DNA from 2 places in the Acidovorax sp. GW821-FHT09B03 genome. Region 2 is predicted to be linked to the other one. Evidence: predicted binding sites of a transcription regulator. Region 2 holds the regulator's gene; the other holds the start of a gene.
What was found. Region 2 encodes sigma-54, which starts transcription at its own class of promoters, with help from an activator protein. Its sites were predicted from a motif close to TGGCANGNAANCTGCTTT; they were not measured.
Positions count from the first base shown of each region.

Region 1 (4,039 bases), on a different contig from region 2:
AACAACGGGTGCGCATTTTATCGCAGCATCAAATCTCGTTGGCGCTAGGTTCCCCGGCGTTCCGATATATGGATTCTTCTTTGCTCGTACGGTGCGACCAAGCGTGTCTTTCGATTTTGTCGAGTGACTTCCATTGAGTGACTAGCGATAATTTGCTCATAGAAAATCAGCTTCCAATCCTTCCAGTCCTCCCAGCTTAGGAGCAGATCCTTCAGCCTGTCCGCAATCAGAGCTCTAAATATTCCTCTTTTGACCGGCGCCTCTTGCTGCAATTCAGACGTCGAGTGCAGACGCCTGTAGCTTGCCAAGCTGAGCAAATCGTCTGCAGCAGGCGGAAAGTCCGAAGACTAGTGCGAGCGGGCAGGGACTCGTCGTTTGAACCGAGTTAGCCTCGTGATGCTCAGCCAATCGTACCGGGCGCCGTAGCGCTACAAAATGACGAATTTGCGCGCCTTTGACGCATGCATCTTATGGCTGAGACTAAGTCCGATGTCATTGCTCACTTGCGTGGAAAATCGATCGGTTTTTCCAGTAGGGATGAAATGAAACCGTTAATCGTTGTCTCTCCGCCGCCCAAATTATTATAAACGCCAACAACTCGAGGGGCTATAGATGTCTTGGCATCGTAAATTTTCGCTTTAATTGAAGCCAGGGCGAGTATTGAATTTTGAATTGTGGATTCACTGACTTCGCCAGGCATTGGAATCAAACCTGAAATCTCCGAGCCACTTACCCCTAATGTTTGAACAACTAGCGTTCCAGAAACCTGTTGGGCTTTTGCGGCAGCGCCTATTGCAAACAAGTTACCTAAATCCACTGTCCCCTTCTTAACATAGATGCTAGCGGTAAGGCGCAAGCCTACACCAATGTACACGGGGACAATTGCGTTACCTTTGCCTTTATCTACAAGAGTGGCAATTCGATTGCCTTTAGTATCCTTTTCAGAGAGTGCAACGGAAAATGATTCAGTTCCAAACTTGATATAGTCGAGAACCACAACATAGTTGTTCCCTTCTACACCAATTTTCGCAGGACCAAAATTTATTCCTCCGTCTCCAGACACAGATCCCACCGCTATTCGGATTGTCTCATCTGACATCAATTCAAATGCTTTTGCCCTATCTACACCAACCACTACGGGTAGAGGATCGAGCGGGTGATACCCGTAGCTGCTAGCCTTTTTAGGTTCCCCGAGCGTGTCTGGCACAGTGAATTGGGTAGCACAGCCACCGAGGGCAAAAATCATGAGCAAAAGAAGAAATCGTTGCACTACCAGCCTCCATTTGTAATTTGGTGTAACTTTGAAGGTATTTGAAAATGCATGGACCTGCAAGTTTTTTTTGGCAATCGCAGACCATGACAGCAAAATTGTGGGGTGACGCATATGTAGGTCAGTACACCTCCCCACTTGCGGGATGGGCGCTGGTGGCATCCAAGACAATTCCTGCATGATCTAACTGCACTCACCACGTCCAGGGCGCAGCTCGCCCGACAGCGAGAGTTCGCCCGCGAATTCATGGTCCGCTAGGCGGCTGCCGTCGATCTGCCCGCTGGCGGCGAGGATGCCCAGGGCGATGGGCAAGTCGAAGCGGCCCGAATCCTTGGGAAGGTCGGCCGGCGCCAGGTTCACCGTGATGCGCTTGTTGTGGGGAAACTCCAGCCGGCGTTCTGCAGCGCCGAGCGCACGCGCTCGCGGGCCTCCTTGACCTCCACCTCGGCCAGTCCCACCAGGGTGAAGCTGGGCAGGCCGTTGGCCAGGTGCACTTCAACGGTGACGGCGGGCGCCTGCAGCCCCAGAAGGGCGCGGCTTTGCACCAAAGCAAGACTCATGGACGACTTTCTCCCCAGATGGGTGCGTTTTATGGTGCACTGGCGTGAAATGTTTCACGATCGCACCATGGTGGTGCGCGCCTGCAATCCCCTCAACCCTCACTTTAATAGGGAATCCCCATCTGTCCCGGCCCCGGGCGAATTGCGTGGCGATGGCGCATGGCACGGTCCATGCTTAAAGCGCTTGTCCCTACTTTGTCCAACCGGAGGAAACATGACCCGCGCATCCATCAAGTTCCTGGGCGCTGCCCTTGTCGCAACCCTGCCTCTGCTGGCCAGCGCCCAGCTGACGGGCAACGTCAGCCTGACCACCAACTACAAGTTCCGTGGCCAGGACCAGGATGCCTCCAAGGTCAAGGCGGTCAAGCCCGCCATCCAGGGCGGCTTCGACTACGCCTTCGGCGAATCCGGTTTCTATGTCGGCAACTGGAACTCCAGCGTCGACTGGCTCTCGGGCAACTCCATCGAGTCCGACATCTACGGCGGCTACAAGTTCAAGGCCGGCTCCGTCGACCTGGACGTGGGCCTCCTGACCTACATCTACCCCGGCAACAGCAACGGCAACACCACCGAAGTCTATGGCGCGGCCACCTTCGGCCCCGTGACGGCCAAGTACTCGCACACCCTGTCCAAGGATTACTTCGCCTACGCCGGTCCCGGCTTCAAGGGCCGCAACACCGGCTACCTGAACCTGGCGTTCTCCCAGGAAGTGGCGCCCAAGATCACTGCCAAGGCCTCGGTGGGCTACACGCGCTTCGGTGGCGACATCGCTGCCCCCAACTACCTGGACTACAGCGTCGGCGGTGCCTACGACTTCGGTTCGGGCCTGTCGCTGGGTGCTGCCGTGGTCGGTGCCAACAAGAAGGACTACTTCGGTCCCGTCAACAAGTCGCGCGTGATCGTCACGCTGACCAAAACCCTGTAAATCTTTGAGGGGCGCATGGTGCGCCCCTTCCCGGAGGAACCAAAAATGAAAATGGTGACAGCCATCATCAAACCCTTCAAGCTCGACGAGGTGCGTGAAGCCCTGTCGGACATCGGGGTCCAGGGGATTACGGTGACCGAAGTCAAGGGTTTCGGACGCCAGAAGGGCCACACGGAGTTGTACCGCGGCGCAGAGTACGTGGTCGACTTCCTGCCCAAGGTCAAGATCGAAGCCGCCGTGGCGGACGAGCTGGTGGATCGCGTGATCGAGGCCATCGAGGCCGCTGCCCGCACCGGCAAGATCGGCGACGGCAAGATTTTCGTGACGCACCTCGAGCAGGTGGTGCGCATCCGCACCGGCGAAACCGGCAAGGAAGCCCTCTAAAGGGTACGCCGCATCACACACAAGAGAAAAGAGCCATGAAAAAACTGCTTGCTTCCTGCATTCTGGGGCTGAGCCTGCTGTCCATCGGTGGACTGTCGCTGGCCCAGGCGCCTGCCGCCGACGCTGCGGCGTCCGCGCCGGCTGCCGCCGCGCCCGTTGCTGCCGCCCCCGCTGCGGCGGCACCTGCTCCTGCAGCCGCCGCCTCCGAGGCTGCTCCCGCTGCCGCTGCAGCCCCCGTACCCAAGGTCGACTCCGGCGATACCGCCTGGATGCTGACCTCCACGCTGCTGGTCATCCTGATGACCATCCCCGGCCTGGCCCTGTTCTACGGCGGCCTGGGCCGTTCCAAGAACATGCTGTCCGTGTTGATGCAGGTCTTCGTGGTCTTCTCGCTGATTTCGCTGCTGTGGGCCATCTATGGCTACAGCCTGGCGTTCTCGGGTGAAGGCAAGTTCTTCGGCGGCCTGGACAAGATCTTCCTCAAGGGCGTGACCCAGGAAACCTTCGGTGCCCTGATCACCATCCCCGAGTACGTGTTCATCGCCTTCCAGGGCACGTTCGCGGCCATCACCGTGGCCCTGATCGTCGGGTCCTTCGCCGAGCGCATCAAGTTCTCCGCCGTGCTGATCTTCTCGGTGCTGTGGTTCACCTTCAGCTACGTGCCCATGGCCCACATCGTGTGGGGCGGCGGCCTGCTGGGTGCCGACGGCGCGCTGGACTTCGCCGGTGGTACGGTGGTGCACATCAACGCCGGTATCGCTGGCCTGGTGGGTGCCTACATGGTGGGCAAGCGCATCGGCTTCGGCAAGGAAGCCCTGACGCCCCACAGCCTGACGCTGACCATGGTGGGTGCCTCGCTGCTGTGGGTGGGCTGGTTCGGCTTCAACGCCGGTTCCGCCG
Region 1 covers NZ_JBWKPP010000016.1:124,978-129,016, reverse strand. Annotated here, with positions in the region: gene AC07PA_RS24410 (hypothetical protein) at 1-127, shown strand, start outside; gene AC07PA_RS24405 (hypothetical protein) at 500-1,384, opposite strand; partial or broken gene AC07PA_RS24400 (magnesium chelatase domain-containing protein) at 1,466-1,830, opposite strand; gene AC07PA_RS24395 (TorF family putative porin) at 2,045-2,755, shown strand; gene glnK (P-II family nitrogen regulator) at 2,801-3,139, shown strand; gene AC07PA_RS24385 (ammonium transporter) at 3,175-4,039, shown strand, end outside.
Region 1: the regulator sigma-54 is predicted to act here: its motif matches at 1,991-2,008, upstream of AC07PA_RS24395 (TorF family putative porin).

Region 2 (4,039 bases):
AGTTCAAGGAAATCTACAACTCGTTCACCGTCTCCAACCAGGTGCGCCGTGCGTCGCAGCTGCAGGATGCGTATGGCGTGGAAGGCGTGCCCTCGATGGGCGTGGCCGGCCGTTTCTACACCGATGGCACCATGGCGGGCAGCATGCCGGTCGTGCTGCAGGTGGTGGAGCAACTGGTGGGCGTGGCCCGCAAAGGCTGACCGTTTCTGGACAGGACGCGGTCCTGCAGATGCCAAAAGCCCGCGGATGCGGGCTTTTTTCATGGCGTGTCGCCGCGGGTGGCTACAATGATCTGCAAGATTCGTGCCCTATGAACTACCGCATCCTCCCGATCCTCCTCCTCTCGGCCCTGGCCGTTGTCCAGACTGCGGCCCATGCCGAAAAGGCCGACCGCAACAAGCCCATGAACATCGAGGCCGATGCACTGCGCCACGATGAACTCAAGCAGACCAGCGTGTTCACCGGCCGGGTGGTCATGACCAAGGGCACCATCGTGCTGCGTGGCGCGCGTCTGGACGTGCGCCAGGACGCCGATGGCTACCAGTTCGGCGTGGTCACGGCCGAGCCGGGCAAGCGCGCCTTCTTCCGCCAGAAGCGCGACACCCTCGCCGGGGCACCCGATGAGTTCATCGAAGGCGAGAGCGAGGTCATCGAGTACGACGGCCGCGCCGACAACGTGAAGTTCATCACCCGCGCCGAGCTGCGGCGCTTCCGTGAATCCACACTGACCGACGAGATCACCGGGCAGGTCATCGTCTACAACAACCTGACCGACGTGTTCACCGTGGATGCCAAGCCGCGCGGCAGCACCAACGCCGCAGGCGATGCCCCGGCACCCGGCGGCCGCGTGCGTGCCATCCTGTCGCCCAAGGAAACCCCGGCCAGCGCCGCTGCCCCTGCCGCCCCGGCACCGGGCACGACCCTGCGCCCCAGCAACAGCCTGAGCGGCGGCGCCAAGTGAGCGGGCCCGACGTGAGCGCCGTCGCCGGCTCACCGGCGGAAAGCCGGCTGGAGGTGCACCACCTCGAAAAGTCCTACGGCAGCCGCAAGGTCGTCAAGGATGTGTCGCTGGTCGTGCAAAAGGGCGAGGTCGTGGGGCTCCTGGGCCCCAATGGCGCGGGCAAGACCACCTCGTTCTACATGATCGTGGGCCTGGTGCGCAGCGATGCCGGTGACATCCGCATCGATGGCCACTCGGTGGCCCACATGCCCATCCACCGGCGCTCGCGCCTGGGCCTGTCCTACCTGCCGCAGGAAGCCTCGATCTTCCGCAAGCTCACGGTCGAAGAAAACGTGCGTGCCGTGCTCGAACTGCAGCGTGGCGAGGATGGCCAGCCGCTGCCGCGCGCGGCCATCGAGGAGCGCCTCACGGCCCTGCTCACGGAGTTGCGCGTGGAGCATCTGCGCGCCTCGCCTGCGTTGGCCCTGTCCGGCGGTGAGCGCCGCCGCGTGGAGATCGCCCGCGCGCTGGCCACGCAACCACGCTTCATCCTGCTGGACGAGCCGTTTGCCGGCATCGACCCCATTGCGGTGATCGAGATCCAGCGCATCATCGGCTTTCTCAAGGCGCGCGGTATCGGCGTGCTCATCACCGACCACAACGTGCGCGAGACGCTGGGCATCTGCGACCACGCCTTCATCATCAGCGACGGCCACGTGCTGGCCCAGGGAACCCCGTCCGAAATCGTCGACAACGCCGAAGTGCGCCGGGTGTACCTGGGTGAACACTTCCGCATGTAGCAGACCGATGGACCGCACGTTCGCCATGCACCTGCCTTCGCGGCAGCCCACCGGGGCTGTGCGATGAAGCCCGGCCTGTCACTGCGCGTATCGCAGCACCTGGCGCTCACGCCCCAGCTGCAGCAGTCCATCCGCTTGCTGCAGCTGTCCACGCTGGAGCTGGGCCAGGAGGTCGAGCAGATGCTCGACGAAAACCCCTTTCTCGAGCGCAATGCCGACGAGGCGCCGCGCGAAGAATTCGGCGTGGACACGGCCGATGCGCCCGTGCAGCCGGACGACTACAGCGCTGACGACGCGGTCTATTCCAACGCACCGGGTTCCAGCACGCCGAGCGAGTCGGTTCCCGATGCACCCCAGAGTGACGCGGAACTGGGCAGCAGCGCCAGCGACGAGCCTGACTGGAGCGGCGATGGCACCGTGGACGTGTCCCCCAACGATGCCGAGTGGGGTGGCGATGCGCCGGCCCGCAACCGCAACGATGCCGAGGGCGACGAGGCCGACGCCACCGAGCTGGCCCGCACCCATGAATCGCTGACCGCCTTCCTGCACCGCCAGGCGCTGTCGCTGCGCCTGTCCGAGGTGGACCGCGCGGCGCTGCGCTTCCTGATCGAATCGCTCAACGACGATGGCTACCTCGAGGAGCCGCTGGAAGAGCTGGCCATCGCCCTGGCCGGCCCGGACGACCTGGAGCAGATCGAGGAGCTGGTGCACCGCTTCACCGTGGCGCTGCGCCTGCTGCAGAGCCTGGAGCCCGTGGGCGTGGGTGCACGTGGCCTTGGTGAATGCCTCACGCTGCAGCTCACGGCCCTGGCGGCCGACGAAGACAGCGATGCCGACCCCGACACCGTGCAGACCGCGCTGCGCGTGTGCCAGCAGCCGCTGGAGATGCTGGCACGCCGCGACATCCGCCGCCTCACGCAGCTGTGCGGCGACGGCGAGGAGCGCACGCGCGCCGCCATGGCCCTGATCGCGCGGCTGGAGCCGCGTCCGGGGCGCAAGTTCGTCGATGTGGAGCGCAACATCATCGTGCCCGACGTCATCGTGCGCAAGGCCGGGCGCGCCAATGGCCGCGACGGGCAGCACAACTTCATCGTGGCCCTGAACCCCGACGTGATGCCGCGCTTGCGCGTGCACGACATCTATGCCGGCGCCCTGCGTGGCCACAAGGGCGGCGAGGGCCACCAGGCCATGCAGCAGCGGCTGCAGGAGGCGCGCTGGTTCATCAAGAACATCCAGCAGCGCTTCGACACCATCCTGCGCGTCTCGCGCGCCATCGTCGAGCGGCAAAAGAGCTTCTTCACCCATGGCGAGCTGGCCATGCGCCCGCTGGTGCTGCGCGACATCGCCGACGAGCTGGGCCTGCACGAGTCCACCATCAGCCGCGTGACCACGGCCAAGTACATGGCCACGCCCATCGGCACCTACGAGCTCAAGTATTTCTTCGGTTCGGGCCTGGGCACCGAGACCGGCGGCAATGCATCGAGCACGGCCGTGCGTGCCCTCATCAAGCAGTTCGTCGCGGCCGAAAGCCCGGCCAAGCCGCTGTCGGACAGCCAGATCGCCGAGATGCTCAAGGAGCAGGGCATCGAGTGCGCGCGCCGCACCGTGGCCAAGTACCGCGAGGCGCTCAAGATCGCGCCGGCCAACCTGCGCAAGGCGCTCTGATCAGGGCAGGCTGCGGAAGGCCCGGCTGGAGATGCTGACGGCATTGCCGTCCGGGTCCTTGGCGTTGGCGAACGCATAGCCGTTGGCCTGGTGCGTGGGGCCGAAGGCCAGGTCCTGCGCCAGCGCATGGGCCTTGAAGGCTTCCACGTCGGGCACATGAAAGCACAGCTTCACCCCCGCTTGGCCCAGCTTCACGCTCTTGGCCGCCTGGTGTATGAGGATGCTGGCGCCGCCCTGGGGGGCATTCAGTTCGATCAATCCTTCCACCACCTCGCCCGTGGTTTCCAGGCCGAAATGCGTGCGGTAGAAGGCCGCAGTGCGCTGCATGTCGCGTGCGTAGAGCATCACGGTGCCGAGGATGGGCGGCACGGAAGAAGAGGCCGCCACCATCAGGGCGCTTTCGTGGCCGGTGCGCGACGCAGCGAGCGCAGCAGCTCCAGCGCCTGGGCCGTAGGCTCCTGCGGAGCGCCGTTGACAAGCACCGTGAAGGTCACGCGCAGCTCGTTCATGCCCAGCACGCCCTGGGTCAGGTGCTTGTAGCCGTCCGGCTCGGGGGCGCGGTCGGTGGCCGAGAAGTAGTAGCCCACCTTGCCCGCGGCACCCAGGTCCTTGAGGGGCAGGTCGCTCTCGACGG
Region 2 covers NZ_JBWKPP010000008.1:243,407-247,445, reverse strand. Annotated here, with positions in the region: gene AC07PA_RS16990 (thiol:disulfide interchange protein DsbA/DsbL) at 1-200, shown strand, start outside; gene lptA (lipopolysaccharide transport periplasmic protein LptA) at 311-961, shown strand; gene lptB (LPS export ABC transporter ATP-binding protein) at 958-1,740, shown strand; gene AC07PA_RS16975 (RNA polymerase factor sigma-54) at 1,804-3,405, shown strand; gene AC07PA_RS16970 (VOC family protein) at 3,406-3,792, opposite strand; gene AC07PA_RS16965 (hypothetical protein) at 3,795-4,039, opposite strand, start outside.